4 regions of the Ornithinibacillus xuwenensis genome follow, and region 1 is predicted to be linked to each of the others. Evidence: riboswitches for the same ligand, from Rfam matches in the RefSeq annotation. Region 1 holds a riboswitch; each other region holds the start of a gene.
What was found. A riboswitch is a leader RNA that binds a small molecule or an ion and turns the genes downstream of it on or off. The one in region 1 is predicted to bind cyclic di-GMP.
Positions count from the first base shown of each region.

Region 1 (5,002 bases):
TCGCTGCAAAGCTATAGATATTTTCTCTACCTTTATGGTATTCAACAATCTTTTGACTATATCTATCTGACTCTTCGTAATGCCCAATAGATTGGTATAATTCCATACTCGTATTATAGTAATCGAAAATATCAAGTCCTAAATCCGTTTCTCCACTCATTTTTTCTTCTATAAGCTTGTAATAGTAAAAAGCTTGTTCATAGTCATTCATTTCTACACTCACAAAAGCTAATGAGTTATATAGATGTACAATCGTCCGAGACATACCTACTCGTTCTGCCTTCTTCAATGCAAACTTATAGTGTTCAACTGCGGTTTGTAAGTCGTTTGTATTATGATATATTCCAGCGATATTACTTAATGCCTGAATTTCTGTTAATACGATCCCGTACTCTTCACTTAAATCTCTTGCCTTTACAAAATACGTCATCGCTGTTTCCGCATCACCTAGATAACCTTGATAAATAATTCCAATATTGTTCGTTGCACCTAAAACACCCTTTGTATATCCAGCTCGTTCCAAAAGGTTGATAGCTTGTTGATAGTATTTCAATGCTTCTGTTATTTTATTGTGCTGCAAATAAACAAATCCAAGTAATAGATAGGTATTACCCTTAATACGAGGGAATTCATCATCACATTCTGTTACAATACTGTGTAAGATTTTAGAAGACTCCTCTATCCGATTCTCAACGTTTAATAGAAAAGCTTGAAGTCTTCTGAATTCTAATCTCGACTTTTTATCTTCATAATTCGTAAATGCTTGCTCTACCTTTTGCATATACGCTTTTGTTTGTTCAATATCATATAGACTTGAATATACACCAGCTATATTCAAATAAACATGTACAACATTTTCAGCATGGTTGGTGGATATAGCAAGCTGTTCAGCGATATCAAAGGACTTCAATGAATTTTCCGTTTCATTTAGTTCGGAATACAACACACCTATCTCCATCAATAGCTTTGTCTTTTCTTCAATATCCTCCATCAAGGAAAGAGCCTTTTCTAGGTTAAGAATTTCCCCTTTTTTATTTCCCTCTGAAAGCATTTTGGAAGCATTCTCCAAATAATACTGCTTTGTTTTTTCCCAGTTTTTTGCTCGTTCATGATGAAAGATTAGTTCATCAGGAGGTGTATCTAATTCTTCCTCCAGTATGACTGCTGCTTCCATATGCTTTTTAATTCTTTCATCAGCAGAGATTCTATCGTAAACGATTTGCTTTAACACCTTATTGTTAAATTCAAATAAGTAACCAATATCAGATACTAACCGTTGAATGATTCCTTTTCTTGCAAGCTTAGCAAGATGCTCCTCAATATGTTCCATCGGTAGCTGTAAGAATTTCGTAATTGTTTCGATCGTGACAGGCTTGTTAAATATTGCAACTGCTTCAAGAATTTCTAGCTTTTGTTCAGTCAAGTCCTGCAATTGGTTAACAAGAGCCTGTTCAATACTATCTGGAATCTCCAATAAATCATAGTCTCTAGCAGAAAGATTTATACTCCACATTCCATTTTGTGGATTTACCTCCATAATATTTCGACTATAAAGATCCTTAATTACCTCGCTTATAAAAAGTGGGTTTCCAAATGAGCGAGAATAGATTCGCTCTGTTAACCGAACCGGTATATAGGATATGGCTAGAATATTCCGGATCATCTCACCTGATTGCTGTGTATCTAAACGTCTTAATCTTATAATCTCCGAGTTCTTCCGCCTTTTAAGGTTTTCAACGCTTTCTCGATATGCTTTATTTTCGTTATCCTCGCTACTCGCACCCGATAACAAAAACATCAGATTATTTTGTTCTAATATTTCTGAACATAAATAGTTTAACGTATCGAATGTAAAATCATCGGCTAGGTGAATATCGTCAATCAGTATTATTGCGGGCTTATTTTTGACACTTTCATTAATAAATCCACCAATACGATTCAAAATACGATATTTAGAATTTACACCAAGCGAGTTGTCAACTGTAGGCGATTGCTCTTGATCGACTAATTCTGGAAAATATCGCATAAGCTCTTCCTTGTATTTCTCAACCGTATGAATATCAGTTTCCACAATCATCTTACTTAAAATATCAATCCACATTTGCTTACTGCTACCTGTATCACTTAAACTAAAGCTTGCATAGACAGTTGCCTTTTGTAGCCCTAACAAAAACTTCATTTCCTTTAGAAAACGTGTTTTCCCAATCCCATCTTCTCCCTGAACTAAGAAAATTCGCTTACTGGGCTTATATTGTGATAAGTTCCCGAAGTTTCTGATAATAATATCGGTTTCCAATTCCCTTCCGACACTTTTCGTGTGGAATTGTAGCTTCTCTATCTCTTCTGTTTCTATTATAGAAAGCTTCAGGCCAAGACTTTCACCTAGCTTTGTTGTCATATCTTGAATAGAAGAAAATGGATAATCCTCTAACACTAACAAATCTTCTAAGATAGGGATTAATGCCTCCGTGATCCTCGAATTCGCTTGATCTAGTGAAGTATTTTCCTGCTTTAAAATCCGAAGTTCATCCCTAGGGTTTGTTATGTATGCTTTCTTACGTAGCATCGCCAAAAGGATAACCCCTAGTGCATACATATCCGCTTCCACATCAGGCTCATTGCCAGATAACACTTTAGGTGATTTGAAGTAAGAATCCTCAATCCCCTCATTGGTATGGATATGCTTATCTAATTCAACAGTTGCAAGATCCTTCAGCATCAGCTTGTAGCGACGATTTGATTCAACAACGAATATGTTATTTAAATTTAATTCACCATATATAAAGCCTTTTAAATGTAGATAATGCACAGCTGTACAAAGCTCGACAAATGCATCGAGAACTTGGTCAATTGTCATACTTTGAACAAAATCTACAAATGGTTCCTCTGTAGCAATATGGGCAGAAGTAAAGAAATAATTTTTATCCTGCTGCACTTTATTATCTATGTGCGAAATTGTATTGAAGTGAAAATTACGAACAATGCGCTTACTAGTCAAATTTTTAATCGCAATAAAAGAATCGGTGTAATAATCAATTAAGGATTGCGGTGTATATTCAGCATTTAGTAGACTTAGTCGAATTACCTTATTATCTGCTCGCATATCAACAGCTAAATAAGTTGAAACTAGTCTGTTCTGATGTAATTGCTCCATTATTCGATATCGGTTATTAATGACTTCCACTATTTTCACCTCTTAGTCATAAAGACTTCGTTTTAGGAAAATCAAAAAATGGCTATCCAAAGAACGATAGCCAAACATTCTAAAAAACGTAATATTTTGGCAGCCAGGCTATCATGGGTATGTACACCGGTAGACCCTTGGCTTTGCGTCCTATACTTTCGAATAGTTTGCCCTTTTCTCAATCTATATGGATATTAAGGTCATATTCACTACTACTTAATACCTATTTTACACCACTTCTATGATTATTCAATGATTAAAACAAGTTTTATTTTTTAAAAATGTAAAAAAAATCAAGTCTATTTACACTACTTTTTAGCTTACATATTATAACACGCTCCTACTGAAATTACAAAATTTTCAAAATTATAATTCTAGCAATTATTTTCCATCTCATACGAAGCAAATAACACCCTTGTCTAACCTTGTTATGGTAAGGTAACAGTAGGAAACTTTGAGAGGAAAATAGGATGAAAACAACTAAAAAAACCTTCATTTGGTTACTTATTCTAATCATTACGATCATCTGGGGATATGCATGGGTATTGATGAAGGCATCCCTTCAATTTGTAGGTCCATTCACTTTTTCTGCACTTCGTTTTGGAACAGGAACGATTACTCTATTAGTTATTCTTGTAATCTTAAAGATTAAACTTCCACCAAAACAGTATGTAAAACCACTAGTGGTTGTTGGCTTGTTACAGACAACGATTGTTTTTCTTTTCGTTATGTATGGACTTCGATTTGTCGATGCTGGGAAATCTTCCATCATTCTCTACACGATGCCCATTTGGAGTAGCTTATTAGCAGCTAAGTTTCTTGACGAAAAGCTAACTCCTAAAAAGCTAATAGGACTTATAGTCGGAATGGTTGGCTTAGTACTTATTATTGGATGGGATTTCTTCCAAGCACAAAGCATCGATACGATTATTGGAGAATTACTCATTGTTATCGCTGCAATTTCTTGGGGAGCTTCCAATGTATATTACCGATTACGATTAAACCATCTTCCCAAATTACAAGTTTCTGCTTACCAAATGTTTTTTGGAACAATCGGTATTGTTGTAGCAGCTATGATAATGGAGTGGGGGCAACCAATTAATTGGAATGGTCAAAGTATATTTTATATTCTTTTTACTGGTGTATTAGCTTCTGCTTTATGCTTCACGATATGGTTTGTCATACTGAGTAAAATTGATATGGTATCTGCAACATTATCCACCTTACTTGTACCAGTGTTTGGATTGTCCTTTAGTTGGCTAGCACTAAGTGAAGCAATTACACCAAGTATTTTATATGGTTCTTTCTTTATCATCGTAGGAATCACGATATCACAACTTACCGGAAGAAAAAGAAGCAATGCTAACCCATAATTAGCATTGCTTTTTTTAACGTTATTAGTATGAATGAATGATTAGAAAAACAATAATCCAATTGATATCGGAATGAAGCTCCAAAACAGAATCATCACACAGAATCCCATAATATCACGAACCTTTAATCCTGCAATGGCCAGAATTGGTAACGCCCAGAACGGCTGAACCATATTCGTCCAAGCATCTCCCCATGCAACCGCCATGGCTGTTTTCGCAGTATCCACATCTAGACCAATGGCAGCAGGAATCATGATATCGCCTTGAATTGCCCATTGGCCACCACCTGATGGAACAAAGAAATTTAAGATACCAGCACTGATAAAGCTTAACCACGGCAATGTAAAATCATTTGAAATATTGACAAACCACATCGATAGTTGATCAGATAGACCGGAGCTAATCATCATACCCATTATCCCAGCATAAAAAGGAAACTGAACGA
Region 1 is NZ_JBDIML010000009.1:55,671-60,672, forward strand. Features, by position in the region: gene ABC228_RS17775 (diguanylate cyclase) at 1-3,184, opposite strand, end outside; cyclic di-GMP riboswitch class I at 3,280-3,366, opposite strand; gene ABC228_RS17780 (DMT family transporter) at 3,655-4,557, shown strand; gene ABC228_RS17785 (short-chain fatty acid transporter) at 4,599-5,002, opposite strand, start outside.

Region 2 (5,002 bases), on a different contig from region 1:
AATACATCGTGTAAGAGAGAATTCCGATAAAGAGAAGTGCTGCAATGGAAAGGTATTTCCACCAATTTCTTCTGGAATCATTTTCGATGTATGAGAATGATTGTCCTATCATTGGAATAGTATCAACACGGTCAATCGGAATATTTTTAAAAGTACCACCCTTTTGAAGTAGAACAACATATTGATCTGTAACTTTTAAGACGATGCCTTGATAAGTTTTATTTTTCATACGACTTCCACATCTCCATTTCAATCATTCATAAATCTTGAGAGGTGAGTCCATTGTGGATTTAATTTGAGTAGAATAAGTGCAATTAAATATTTTCTATGCTTTTCCATTGTTTTCTTGGGATAACCAGTCTTTTTGCTAAACAATGTAATTGGCAATCGCTTTTTTACAAGAAAACTTTGCTTACATTCTGAATCTCCAATAAACTGATTTGCAACCTCATAAAGCTTTGCCCGCGTATCCGTATGTTTCGGTGAGCAATCTTCCATCTCATCAAAGGAAACCTTGTATTTTTGTAATTCTTGATCGTATTCTAGTATCTCCTCAACTAGTTCACCAGAAGCGACTTCCTTCTCGTGAATGTCCAGAGACTTTTCTATCTCGAGAGGATTTGTATGGTGCTCTTCTTCGGTACTTGAATAATTCAATGATAAATGCTGTTCGTTTCGTTCTTTTCTAAAATAATCTATTAAATCTCGTTTTATTAAAAGGTAAGCGTAGTTTAAAAAACTTCGTCCACTATTTTCTTCAAATGTATCAATCGCTCGGTTAAAAGCAATGAGTGATATACTAAATTCTTCATCACTCCAACTGATATACCTTTTACATATATGACCGGCAGTATTCAAAACGTAGGGACGATAATGGCGTATAAGTCGTTCTCTTGCTGTTTGACTACCCTGATGTGTTTGCTTCATAAGCGTAAGGAACTCATCCCTATTCATAAGAATCACCTACTTCATGTAACATTACAATTAATAGTAAGGGAGATTACTTCGCCGGTAAAGGTTATTTTACATAAAGTTAATTAGTAAAATTTAATTTTTTTGCTAAATTCTTCTATTAGGGACTGATTTGATTTGTAATTTTCTACCTTTGTCATAAAAGTAATGATCTGTGTTTTTGTTCCTTCTTTATACAGGGAGATATCAGAACGAATACTTTCTTTACGATTGGTTTGAAAAGATAATTGAGTATCACTTTCTTCTAAAACGGTAATGTCTCCTGCGCTTGTTTTTAAATCCTGCTTTAGTGTGGCAAAATCGTTATCTTCACTTATAACAGTTATAATAGCCTTAAGCGTACCATTCTCAAATACTACGTTTGAATCCTGTTCCTCGATTAACGTCCAACCACTAGCGTCCTCAACCTTGATTCCTTTCTCTTTGCTATCAAATAAAAATGTAGCTTTTTCGTCTTGTGTATTTTCTTTTTCGTTAGTTGTTGTATTCGAGCTTTCTTCGGTTCCACATGCTGCTAGTAAAAGAAAAGAAATCAATAGTATTAATTTGCGCATTCTAATCACCTAATTTCTCTAGAATTCTGATTCTTGGTTGTTTAAAATAGATTGTTGTTCTTATCAGGAATGGAATGAAAGAACCACCACTTTCATGGCAGTTCTTTTATAACTTAAGTCTATTTTTGAAAATTATTGTTCATCTGTATTAGAATCTTCGTTTTCTTCATTCTGTGCTTTCTCTCGAGCTCTTTCAGCTTCTTCTCTAGCTTTTTCTTCCGTACGTTTAGCTTCTTCTCTAGCTTTTTCTTCCGCACGTTTAGCTTCTTCTCTAGCTTTTTCTTCCGTACGTTTAGCTTCTTCTTTGGCTTTTTCTTCCGCACGTTTAGCTTCTTCTCTAGCTTTTTCTTCCGCACGTTCAGCTTCTTCTCTGGCTTTCTCTTCCGCACGTTCAGCTTCTTCTCTAGCTTTTTCTTCAGCCTTTTCTGCTTCTTCTTGAGCTTTCTCGGCAGCTTTTTCAGCTTCTTCTTCAGCCTTTTCAGCAGCTTCATTCGTGTCATCTAAATTTTCTTCGACTTCATCTTTATCCTTGCTTCCATTGTTGCTATTTCCGTTCATCATGGCTAATTCAGCTTTTTCAAGTGCCTTCGCAAAATTTTTCATTGCTCTTGCTTGATTTTCTAAAGCTTTTGTAATACCTGCTTTTGCTGTATCAGGAAGATCTTCCCTTTCCAGTAACGCTAATAAGTTCTCCTTGAGATATTTGGCGTTTTCTTCAACAATTGTTTCTAGGTTAGAAATGTCCTCATTGTCATCTACCGCATTTTCTATTGACTCTTCTATATGTTGTACTTGTTCATCATATTCATTTAATAATTCTTCAGCTGACTCCTCGTCACCGTTTTCTAGTTGTTCTACAGCCTCTAGTAGACGTTTTTCTGCATAGTCATCTTGGAGAATAATTTTCTCCTCTGGAGATTCTGTCAAGGAATATTCAGTGTCCTCCATTACACGAACTGTTTCATATAACTCCGAGTCTGCACTAATAATTTCTGGGGATGTCTCTTCTGCTGAAACAGCAGTACTTGCCACAAATAAAGACCCTAATACAATTCCTGATGCTAGTAGTTTCTTCATGCAAATCACCTTCCTAATTTTAGTAATTAATAGATTAGAAAAAAGAATAATAGAAAGGTTACCGTTTGGCAGCTGGCAAGCATAAGTCAAAGACTGTTAGCTCCTATAGCTTTGCGTCACCACTTTTCAATGGCTTTGCCTTTCACATTATTATTATTTCTTATCTTTCTATACGGTAATTGAATTCATTTTGGGAGGGTTTTTTAGATTTTTAATAGAAAATTATTTTTTCATTTCTATAACAGTATGATAGCTCATATAAAAGTAGAGGAAGGAGATACTATCGAATTTAGTAGAATACATTTTATGATTAGTAGTTGTAAGTTAGATGAATCGATTGCTTATATTTATGAGAACAGACAAGTAAGGTTAAATAAAAAAATAGCGTGTTAAGAGCACGCTATTTTTTCATGCTATTTGATCTATCTTATTTCACAAAACAATCTAGGACGAGTTCACCGTTTTTAACTTGGTTCTTATCATGGGTATCAAGCTTATTAACTTTATCCATATTGGTTATAATAACAGGGGTTATCCGAGTAAAGCTCTGACACTAGGCTGATAACCTTTTTATTGAACACCATTGATTCTTGAAAATCTCTGACAAAACCTGCTGTGGTTCCAGAGGTTAAGAATACGGTCTGACGACTATCTCGAATTCTCTTTGCAATCTCATACACCTCTCGTGTATCCATTCGTTTATCTAGCTCAATAATCATTTCGTTAATTTCTTTCGTAAGTGTTTCACGGTAGTTATCTCTTTTTGCATATCGCATATAGGATTCATACCGATCATCATAGCTTGAGAATTCATGTTTTAAATCTAAAAAATTCTCATAACCAATTGATTTGCAAAACCTTCTAACACTAGACCTTGAGACAAAGCATGCTTCTGAAACCTCATAGATATTTAAATGACTTAGCTCATGATAATGATTTAAGAAATAGTGTGCTAAAACATAATTTGTGTCGTTTTCATCGTTTTCGTTTATGACCGAAAACAACGAATGGAGAAGACTGATTCGATTTGCTTTCAAAACTGATACCCTCCTTGGTAGTGTTTTCATTATGTTCTTGCAAGCACTTTCATTATCTACTTTCATTCTAACAAGTAGATTTTTTTGAGGGGGTGCAAAATCTGACTCCTAAAAAAATACTGAAAAATAAGGAATATATAAAAGTGCTTGCTTACTAATTGATTTCATAGTTCAAGCATAATTCTATACGTATAGTATGGGTAGGGAAGTGAACTATCAAACCGGTTATTCATTCGAGCTTGAAGGATAGTTGATATTAAAGTGCAAGGCATTCATGGAACGGAAATCCATTCGAAATTTGTCGCTTGAAAAATAAAGCGTAATGAAACGACATATGGTAAAATTAACCTGTCTTAATCGTGTGAAAATTGGCGATAAGGCAATATGTTGTTATAGGAGGTTGATAGGATGAACAATGCATTCGTTGTTTTCGTAAAAAATCAAAAGGGGATAACGACTAAGTAACCTAGTTGATTAGCGTTTCCCCAAAATTCGAGAGGGGAAAATTGATTGAATCAAGCATTAGTTATTATTGATGTGCAACAGGAATTAATAGATGGAAATCAAACTGAAAGTGGAGTTTACCAAAAAGAACAGCTTATTCAAACCATAAATAGAGTAATTCATAAAGCGATAATGGAAGAAGTTCCGATTGTATTTGTACGAGATTTAGATGTTGCAGAAGGTAAGGGAAGCGGCTTTGAGATACATCAAGAAATAACAGTACCTAAGGATGTAACGATTTTTGATAAATATGCAACCAACTGCTTTCACGGAACCGGGCTTCTAGATCATTTACAAGAACAGAAAACGGAGCATATTGTCATAATGGGCTGCAAAACACAATTTTGTATTGACAGTGCAGTTAGAACAGCGACCACATGTAGGCTAGATGTAACATTAGTTGGTGATGGACACTCAACCACAGATAATGATGTTCTATTAGCAGAACAGATTATTAACCATCATAATCGGACACTTCATGGTCATGATAATGTTGAGCATTTTTCATTGGTCAGAAGCTCTGATGAGGATTTGTTTCAACCAACTCATTATCGTTATCGATAGTTTCATCAAGGCTGATATATTCTTAATGGAATGGCGTGACAAGAGCACGCCATTTTTGTTTCGAATAGATTCTAAAGGGTTGCTTTCTTCTCATGATGAGCGATAAAGGTGTAAAATAGAAATAGACTATCAAAAAAGTAGTTAGTTGTTTGGTTGTATAAGAGGGAGTGAAAGTAGATGGAAAACATCCAATGGTTAGATGAAGTTATGAAAAGAAAAGAAGATTTCATCAAAGATTTACAGGGATTACTTCAAATTAAGAGTGTGTTAGATGAAGAAGGTGCCACTCCTGAT
Region 2 is NZ_JBDIML010000004.1:127,723-132,724, forward strand. Features, by position in the region: gene ABC228_RS13350 (anti-sigma-I factor RsgI family protein) at 1-229, opposite strand, end outside; gene sigI (RNA polymerase sigma-I factor) at 250-954, opposite strand; gene ABC228_RS13360 (hypothetical protein) at 1,038-1,526, opposite strand; gene ABC228_RS13365 (DUF5667 domain-containing protein) at 1,659-2,603, opposite strand; cyclic di-GMP riboswitch class I at 2,668-2,753, opposite strand; gene ABC228_RS13370 (MurR/RpiR family transcriptional regulator) at 3,107-3,640, opposite strand; gene ABC228_RS13375 (isochorismatase family protein) at 4,151-4,708, shown strand; gene pepV (dipeptidase PepV) at 4,886-5,002, shown strand, end outside.
Region 2: it holds a riboswitch for cyclic di-GMP, as region 1 does, so the genes downstream of both, ABC228_RS13365 (DUF5667 domain-containing protein) here and ABC228_RS17775 (diguanylate cyclase) in region 1, are expected to answer to the same signal.

Region 3 (5,002 bases), on a different contig from region 1:
CCGCAGCTCCTTTTATGCAGGAAAGGGGATATTAAGCCTTGAATTTTCAGTATCAAGCAAAAAAAATGACCGGCGAGAGAGTAAAAGGAACGCTGGAGGCAGATAATAAGGAAGAAGCATTAAAGGAACTAGAAAAGAAAAAGCTTATTGTAGTGGACTTACGTGAAGCAACCATTTGGAACAGGGATATTATCTTATCGAACAGAGTAAAGAATAAAGAATTTATTCTTTTCCTCAGACAGTATTCAACCTTAATTCACGCGGGAATACCAATTTCCGATGCAACCAAGACCATGGCTAAACAAACGGAAAGCACGGTATTAAAGAACGCGCTACTAGCTATTGATAAGCATTTAGATAGAGGAGACCCCTTATCTAAAGCTGTGGCTAAGCATCCGAAAATATTCCCAACTCTTCTTGTAAACATGATTCATGCAGGGGAAGCAAGTGGGAAGCTTGATGAAATACTAAATGATATGGCGGATTATTATGAGAAAGATTACCGAAATAAGCAACGAATTGTTTCGGCACTCCTCTATCCGGGTATAGTGGGAATAATTACCGTGTTCCTTAGTATTTTCTTACTAGTATTTGTTGTTCCTCAGTTTGTTTCCATGTTTGATTCCTTTGGAGAAGAAATTCCCCCATTTACACAAGCTATACTAGCTATTAGTGAGTGGCTAGGAACTTATTGGTGGGTTCTGTTTCTTATGGTTATCGGCATCATTTTGTTATATCAATACCTTTTGAAGAACGAGTCTTTTGCTTACAGGGTGGATGCTGTTAAAATGAAAATACCAGTTTTAGGTCTACTTGTTCATAAGGGTACACTCGTGCGACTGACTTCCACATTAAGTACATTAGTAAATAGTGCTGTTCCTATCTTACAATCGGTTGAAATTACAGAAAATGTTGTAGATAACCGAGTGATGAAAGGTGTTATGAAAGAAGCGAGAAAATCATTGGAACAAGGAGAATCGATTACAGTTCCTTTAAAAGAACATTGGGCATTTCCTCCACTCATCATTCAAATGATGCAAATTGGAGAAAAAACAGGTACATTAGATCAAATGTTATTAAAAGCTGCTGAGTTCTATGAAGAGGAAGTAGAGCAATTATCTAATCGGATTAAAGTATTAATAGAACCACTGATGATAATTATTTTAACATTTATAGTAGGAAGTATTATTGCAGCAGTTGTGATTCCAATGTTTTCATTATTTGAAAATATTCAATAAAAAGGTAGATAATGGTCGAAGTTTGAATTATACTAATATTAGGACTTAAGTAGGATACGAAGATGAATTATCTGTATATGGGCACTTGGATAGTTCGGAGTAAGTAGTGCAACCGACCAACTATGTTTATACAGCATAAATAATAGTAAAAGGTGGGAAATTACATGTTTAAGCGAATCTTTAAAAATGAAAAAGGGTTTACACTAATTGAATTACTTGCCGTCATTGTAATTTTGGGTATTATATTAGCAATCGCGGTTCCTGCTATTGGAAACATTATCAATAACTCAGAAGAGGATGCTCACGAAGCGAATGTTGAGCTAATTGAAAATGCAGCAAGATTAGCTTTTGTATCAGGACTTGATCTAGGCGAAGATGGAACGTATACCATAAATGAACTAGTTACGGAAGGGTTCTTAACAGAAATTCCTGATCCGGCTGGAGATCATACTTATGATGGAGCAGATACCGTAAGTGTAGATGCAAATGGTCTTGCAGAATATGAATAATTAAATAAAAAGCCTTGCACATCCAATGCAAGGCTTTTTTCATAAAGATTATTTCAGGAGAATTGTGTATGAATACAGTATATTTTATCCTATTTTTTGGATTAGGCCTTCTTTTTGGCTCTTTCTTTAACGTTGTAGGGCTACGGCTCCCACAGCAAAAATCATTTACCAATGATCGCTCTATCTGCCCGAATTGCAGCCATATATTAAATTGGTATGAACTCATTCCTATATTTTCATACATATTTCAACGTGGAAGATGTCGCCATTGCAAAGCAAAAATCTCTTTTATTTATCCCGTAATGGAATTAGTGACAGGGTTTTTATTTGCGCATAGCTATGCACAATTAGGGCTTAGTGTGGAACTAATACTCGCATTATTCCTCATGTCGATGCTTGTGATAGTATTTGTATCTGATATGAAGTACATGCTTATTCCTAATAAGGTTCTGCTATTTTTCTTGCCGATATTTATTGTGCTTAGAGTTTTAGAACCACTTGAGCCATGGTGGTCTTCTATTATAGGTGCTACTTTAGGGTTTGCCATTATTGCGGTTATTATTATTGTGAGTAACGGTGGCATGGGTGCAGGAGATATGAAACTATTTGGTGTGCTTGGCATCGTTCTAGGGATTAAAAAAGTGCTACTTACCTTTTTCCTGTCATGTGTAATTGGTGCTGTTATTGGGTTGTTAATGCTATGGATTAATCGAATTCATCGGAAGCAACCAATACCATTTGGCCCCTATATCGTTGTGGCGGCAATCGTTACCTATTTTTATGGTGATATACTTATAAATTGGTATGTATCAACTATTATTTAAGAAGGTGATAGCATGGGAGTAATGAATAAGGACAGAGTAAATATTGTTATCACAAATCATGTTTTGCGTTACTCTTATCATAAAAATGCATCTCTTGATCGTGTGATTGACCAAGGTGAAATACCGCTTCCCCATGAAACAATCAAAGATGGGAACATTGTAGATAAGACGACATTACGAAATATTCTTATAGATTTTGTGCAACAGAAGAAATGGAAGCGTAAAAATATTTGTTTTTGTTTACCAGATGATTCTGTTGTGATTCGACAGTTGCAAATACCTGCAGGGCTTACAAAATCAGAGGCTTTAGGTTATGTACAGACACAGCTCGGGCATAGCTTCTATTTGCCATTTGCCAACCCTGCCCTTGAAATTGAGTTCCTGGACATAAATAATCATGAAAGAAGTATTCTGCTCTATGCCTACCCAAAAGATAAAATTGATGCTTTTGCGGGCTTATTCCGAGAATCTGGCTTGAGGCCGATTGTGGCTGACCTAACATCACTCTCTGTTTATCGCTATTTTTATAAACAGAGTGAGCTAAATAAAGACCACATATTACATGTGCATTGGAATTGGGATGCTCTTGTATTAACAGCATTTCATCATCATAAAGCCGTGTTTACCCGTTACATTAAAGTGGAGATGATGGAACATCGTAATGATCTAAGTGAAGAAACTATTGAACAAACGATAAATGAGTACAGTGTAGAAATAAACCGTATTATTGATTTTTATAAATATTCCATATCGAAGGGGCAAGCTGATATCAATTTAATATTATTGACAGGTGATTTTCCATACCTTCAACAAGTGAAAAACACCTTAAGGCAATCACTTTCAACCGAAATCCATCCATTTACAGATGAAGTGGACGATTTAAAATATATTGATGTACTAGGGCTAGCTTTAAAAGAAGGAATTTGAAGAGAGGGAGCAATGGATGAACGTAGAGATTAATTTTCTAGAAAAAAAAGAAAAGAAAAATATTGCTCCTTACTTATTAGGCTTCATGGCATTACTTCTAATTATTTCTGTAATAAGTGCTATCTTATGGCAAAGTATTCAGTTAAAGCAGTCCATCTCAAGTAAAACAGATTATGCTGAACAATTAGAGGACCACATCTCTTCGAATCAAGATGGTATGAATGGATCAAAGAATCTCATGCAGCTTCAAGAAACGATGGATACTTTAAAAATGGAGTCTTTACCGACTGTTGCAATTTATGAGGATACGCTAAGATTGTTGATTGACCCAAATCACCTTGTTAGTTATCAGAATGTACAGGTAGATCAATTTGTATTGGAAGCACGCTTTTCTGATTTAACAGCTGTAGCAAATTTTGTAGCCCTTATACTAAATCGATCTTATGTTCAAGATGTTCAACTGACTAGTGTAAGTAGTGCAGCAACTGGATATGAAGCAACCATAACCGTTTATTATAGTGAGGATGCTGTCAAAAAGGAGCTTGGCGAAGATGAGTAGAAGCTGGTCAAAAAAACATTTCCTAATCGCAATAGGTATATTAATCCTTTCGATATTACTGTATTTTGGACTATATATTTCGATTGTAAAGCCTTTACAAACAAAAGAAAATCTGTTAATTCAAAAGGTCTCAACACACGAAGCTATTTACGAACGAATATCAAAGGAAAAAGAAAGTACACAAGGTCAAAGGGAACCTTTCGAGATAATTGAGATGATTCCAAATGAAAAATCACCTGATCTCGTAATAGAACGTTTATATCAACTAGGGAACCAAGCCAATGTAAGAATATCGTATATTGGGGCTTTGGAACAATCTGAACCAAGTGATACGATTGGAAAGGCACCATATTCACTTGAGTTGGAGTCAGAAAATCTTTACGATATGAATATCTTTTTAAATACCCTTTTGGAAAGTAAAAGGCTTATGACAGTCGATTCACTCGACATTAGTCAATCGGAAGAAAGCATATTTGCTTCTGTTACCTTCACGACCTTCTATCAAATCAACGAATAAGACAGCAAATGCTGTCTTTTTTTTGTTTGTTTTAAAAAGACATGCTTGTTCTGTTTGAAATAGCCATCTCATAAACTATTACAAAGCAATAAAGGAGGGGTTATGTTGAGACATTATGCGATACTTCGTTTATTATTAGGTGCTTTCTTTTTATATTTTGCTTGGCCATTAATCCCAGCAGCTGAATCACAGCTAGAAATGGTATTTTGGGGTGCTTGGTTATTGTTCTTTGTATTTGTTATGGGAGCGAATTTTGCTACGCTACTACATCTTTCAGAGCCACCAGTTATGGAACAGGAATATGATAAAATAAGACAAACAGATTCTTAAACATTGAGCCTATTAAGTTTCATCTGTATAATATAGTTACATATTGTGACTAGTACAGTTGAAAGTCGGTGAACCGAATGGCTACAAAGCATGAGCAA
Region 3 is NZ_JBDIML010000001.1:7,956-12,957, forward strand. Features, by position in the region: gene ABC228_RS00040 (type IV pilus twitching motility protein PilT) at 1-35, shown strand, start outside; gene ABC228_RS00045 (type II secretion system F family protein) at 39-1,238, shown strand; cyclic di-GMP riboswitch class II at 1,282-1,365, shown strand; gene ABC228_RS00050 (competence type IV pilus major pilin ComGC) at 1,403-1,747, shown strand; gene ABC228_RS00055 (prepilin peptidase) at 1,816-2,571, shown strand; gene pilM (type IV pilus biogenesis protein PilM) at 2,584-3,498, shown strand; gene ABC228_RS00065 (hypothetical protein) at 3,515-4,057, shown strand; gene ABC228_RS00070 (hypothetical protein) at 4,050-4,574, shown strand; gene ABC228_RS00075 (hypothetical protein) at 4,677-4,904, shown strand; gene ABC228_RS00080 (DRTGG domain-containing protein) at 4,982-5,002, shown strand, end outside.
Region 3: it holds a riboswitch for cyclic di-GMP, as region 1 does, so the genes downstream of both, ABC228_RS00050 (competence type IV pilus major pilin ComGC) here and ABC228_RS17775 (diguanylate cyclase) in region 1, are expected to answer to the same signal.

Region 4 (5,002 bases), on a different contig from region 1:
ACATTACCTTAAAGATTTCTGGTATCGGCTCATAAATAGAAAACGGATTATTTGGATACTTTTCTACGAACTTCTCAATATGATATCCAAGTCCACCCCCATAAAAGAATACATGCGTATCAGCGGATATTTTATCCTCATGGGAAGCAATAATTCTTTCGGCTTCTCGAATTGGATCATACAGACTATGAACCATCAGCTTTTGATCATATTTAATGGTTTTCGCACCAGATTTGGAGTCGAGGACCTCCAATTTTTCTGTATCTAAACTATCCTCATACTCACTATACTTCTTCCGGAGGCTAGGAAATCTCTCACGTAGGAATAATGTATTATCAATTAACATTTTGTAAGAACTCCTTGTCATCAAGCGATACACTTAACTGCTTATAAAGGTCCTCATAAGCTGGGACTACTTCATAGCTAAGGATATCCGAGATTAGTATCGTATCTTTCATTTCAATTCCTTCCATTAATTTACGAAAGCTTTCCTGACAAGCTTTAACACTTTCTTCAATAGTACTCCAATTAGCAGGATACTCGTTTGTATTATTTGTAAACTCGACAAATTGTAAGATCAACTGCATAGACTCAGCCAATTTATTAATCCCATCCCATGTTTTCTCGGTATATTTGTCATAGCTCTCCGTAATTAATTCCTTTAAGGTTGGAATTCCTCTTTCTAAGTATGCATGTATGGAGGTCATGGTCTCCCATACCATTCTTCTTGTACTAGTCGTAACAATTTCAATCTTATCAATATCACTTAAATGACTCATAATATAGGCTTCATGATTTTCATATACTTCTACATCATCAATTACTAAATGACTAAATACAACATCTTGCTTGTTAATAATCTCACTAATTCTTTCAAAGATTTTTGTCATTGCCTCTTCATTATTCTCTAAAATTATTTGATCATCTTTATATAGTAAATTCATAATTACCTCCAAATAGTTTCCATTATTCTGTAACAGTATTCTTCTATTATATCGGTTTGTTTGCTTATTTATAAAGGGAGTATCCCAATAAGATATTCTAATTACCTTATTACTATTTTTTATAAAAGTTTGAAAATATATGTACTGGAGTGGAGAAATAGTTGTAGCAGCTAATGGTGGATGTTACCACAAAAAAAAGCTCTCTAAAAGAGAGCTTTCATTTTAATTACGATTAACGTAATAATTGTAGAACACCTTGTGGTTGTTGGTTAGCTTGTGCTAACATGCTTTGAGCAGCTTGAGTAAGGATGTTATTCTTAGTGAATTCCATCATTTCTTTCGCCATATCAACGTCACGGATACGAGATTCCGCAGCAGTTAGGTTTTCTTGAGAAGCACCTAAGTTGTTGATAGTGTGCTCTAGACGGTTTTGTACCGCACCTAGTGCAGAACGTTGAGTAGATACTTGGTTGATAGCTTCATCAATTGATGCTAGTTGATCATCGAAACCACCAGATCCAGCGCCTGAGATTGTTTCAAAGTCAGTTACATCGATAGCATTGATTTTTAGTCCTGAAGTACCTAAATCTTTTGCTGCCATACTTTCAATGTTTACACTTAATTGTTGAGTAGTATTAGCACCAATTTGGAAAGTAAGACTTCCGCTACCAGAAGCGAAAGAACCATCTAATAGAGTCTTTCCGTTGAATTGTGTACGGTCAGAAATACCTTTAGATCCTGATTCTCCACCAAGTTCTTCGATTAGAGCATCGATTTCACTTTGGATAGCTTGAAGATCTTCAGTTTCTTGAGTACCAGTGTTACCAGCTTGAACAGTAAGTTCACGCATACGTTGAAGGATTGAATGAGTTTCATTCAAAGCACCTTCAGCAGTTTGGATTAAAGAAATACCATCTTGAGCGTTTTTAGAAGCCATTTCTAAACCGCGGATTTGTCCACGCATTTTTTCAGAGATTGCTAGACCTGCAGCGTCATCTCCAGCTTTGTTGATACGAAGACCAGAAGATAGTTTTTCTAAAGAGTTTTGAGTTGCACCAGTGTTAGCACCTAATTGACGGTGTGCGTTTAATGCAGAAATATTGTGATTGATAATCATGTTTTCCTTACCTCCATGTAAGTAGTTTTTTTATTTTGCGAGTCACATCCTTATGCCTCGCATTTATAACAACTCTATGAGTTATTATCTAGGTTGAATGTAGTCTCTAATCGAAACTACTAAATGCTTGGAGTGTTACCTCCAGTTTTTAAATGTTTGGCCATAACATTTCATTCATCATGATGATGTACTATTTATATCGGCATACTTATCAGATGTTTAATCTTTTTTAGAAAAAAATTTAAATATATTTGAAGAAAATTGTAGAAGCCTTGAAACATCAGGCTTTTCTCAACAAAAAAATAATAGAGTCTATGTTATAACATCACAGACTATTAGTCGTAATCACTCTCCTACAACCCGGTTTCGCCGTCTTTCGATCACAACACGATTTAAGATTTGATACAATAACTCGCGATCCTCATCAAACAAGTTTGTAAACTGTACCCCATAACCGAATATATCTCTTTCCGGATATAATTCTTTTCTCACGATTCTTCCTTTTACCATGAAGATACTTTCTCGGAGGCTAAAGCGTAATTTAATGTTTAGCTCGTCCAATATTGGAAATTCATACTCACAAACAAATTTCGCGCCGCCAATACTAATATTTCTTAATATAGCGTTGAAATGCTTTGGATTTAAGTCTTCATTATCGACATCCATAAATTCAACAAAACAAGATACATGGTCCAATGGAACCCTAAAGTTTTTACGTAGATTTCGACCTTGAAAGCCTATTTCATGATGATTTTCTTTAGTTGTTTTAGGAATTTCGGTCTCCTTATTTACTTCAGCTGCTTCTTTTTTATAAGAATAAATTAAATATGTAACCAAAATGAGTACTAAAATAAAGGCAACTGCAATAAGAATGTATTCCGCATATTCCATCTAAATCACTCCACTTCCTTTCCTGATTGGTTTTTCGAAATTTCACCCTAAAGGAACTATACATTCTGGTATACCTCCAAACAGCGGAGGTAGATTACCCTTTAACATACAAGAAAGAGGAGAACCTAAGATACCGGTTCCCCATTAAAGTCCCAGTTTTCTTCGGTAGCTAGGCTGCCATTGCACTACTGCTTTAGGCCCTGTGCTTTGCGTCCTTATCTTTCAATAAGTTTGCCTTTTTCGAAAAGCCTGAATGTTCTAGTGCCATTATACTAGAAAGATTTCCATAATTCGACATATTTTCACCATTTATCCTAAAAAAGTATTATATTATTAACTTTATGTATGCTTAGACCTATTACCCTTGACCTATTAAACCATAAAAAAAAGCATGCCTAAGCATGCTTTTCAAGGGTAAGTCATTGTATACTTTTTAATGCTAAACCAATAGCTTACGATCTTTCCGATTGGTAAAACGCATAAATATTAATAAAGATAGTAATACCAATATCATTAATAGCAAGGAGAGTGCTGCACCGAGCTGCCAGTTCATTTCCACTAAGAAAGCATCCCGAATTACATTTCCTACCATCAATAATTTTCCACCTGTAAACAAGTCTGTCACAACAAATACGCTAATGGATGGAACAAACGTGATAATGAATCCTGCCAAAATCCCTGGAAAAGTTAACGGCAAGGTTACATGTAAAAATGTCTTAATTGGTCCCGCTCCAAGGTCTTCTGATGCTTCTAGGTATGTTTTATCGAGTTGCTCAATGGATGAATAAATCGGTAAAATCATAAATGGTAAGAATCCGTATACCAACCCAATAATGACGCCACCTGGAGAATACATCAAGGCTAGTGGCTCGTCAATAAAACCGATTTTCATTAGAAAATTATTAATCACACCATTATTATTCATGAGGATAATCCAAGCATACAGACGAACTAATAAGTTCGTCCAAAACGGCACCATTACCAATAACAGCAATAAATTCTTCCATTTTCCAGCATTCGCAATAAAGTATGCAAACGGGTATGCAATAAACAAGCAAATAACTGTTGCAATAAATGACCACCACAGGGACTGCCATATTACCTTTGCATACAAGGAACTAAATGCTGCTTGATAGGCCTCTGTACTAAACTCATAAATAATGGCACCAAAATCGCCATTCGTGGTGAAGCTAATGACTGCGATAAAGATAACTGGTACAACTAAAAATAGCGTTAACCAAAGGAGACTGGGAGATAAAAGTAAATAGGCTTGCTTCAGACTTCTTCTCATTTAGCTTCTCCTCCCTTACGCATTCTCAAGCCAATAATCAATACGGCAATTACCATAATCACAATGATAAAGGTAGACAGGACATTTACCTCAGGAGATACACCCAATCGAACCATCGAATACACAAGGACAGGTAATGTATTATCTCCTGGTCCTAATGTAAAGAATGAAATTACAAATTCATCAAGTGAAATCGTAAATGCTAATAATCCTCCTGCTAGAACACCTGGAAAAATTAATGGAAAGGTAACCTTCCAGAAGGTTTGCCATCCATTTGCTCCCAAATCGCTAGCCGCTTCTTCAAGTGCATTGTCAAATGATGATAATCTAGCTAATACAACTAGCATGACATAAGAAATAGTGATGGCCACATGTCCAGGGATGGCTGTATTTAGACCTAGAGACATGTTTAATATTCCATATATCGCAAGAAGCGCTACCGCTACAACGATATCAGGAATAACGACCGGGATATAAAAGAGAAATTCTACAGCTTTCTTTCCAATAAAAGTGTATCGATGTAAGGCTAAAGCTGCTAATGTCCCTAGAACTGTAGAGATAAGCGTTGCAATAATTGCGATGTACAGGCTATTTATGGTAGCCCCAATCAGCTGACTATTTTCAAATATTGAGGTGTACCATTCCAGCGTAAACCCAGTCCAAACGGTACCCAACTTTGAATCGTTAAAGGAAAAAATAATCACGAATAATATCGGGATATAAAAAAATAAAAAGACGAGTAGGGAAAAAGAAAACAAA
Region 4 is NZ_JBDIML010000006.1:155,408-160,409, reverse strand. Features, by position in the region: gene ABC228_RS15970 (motility associated factor glycosyltransferase family protein) at 1-346, opposite strand, end outside; gene ABC228_RS15965 (hypothetical protein) at 336-944, opposite strand; gene hag (flagellin Hag) at 1,177-2,061, opposite strand; gene ABC228_RS15955 (PilZ domain-containing protein) at 2,407-2,952, opposite strand; cyclic di-GMP riboswitch class I at 3,114-3,198, opposite strand; gene ABC228_RS15950 (ABC transporter permease) at 3,392-4,243, opposite strand; gene ABC228_RS15945 (ABC transporter permease) at 4,240-5,002, opposite strand, start outside.
Region 4: it holds a riboswitch for cyclic di-GMP, as region 1 does, so the genes downstream of both, ABC228_RS15955 (PilZ domain-containing protein) here and ABC228_RS17775 (diguanylate cyclase) in region 1, are expected to answer to the same signal.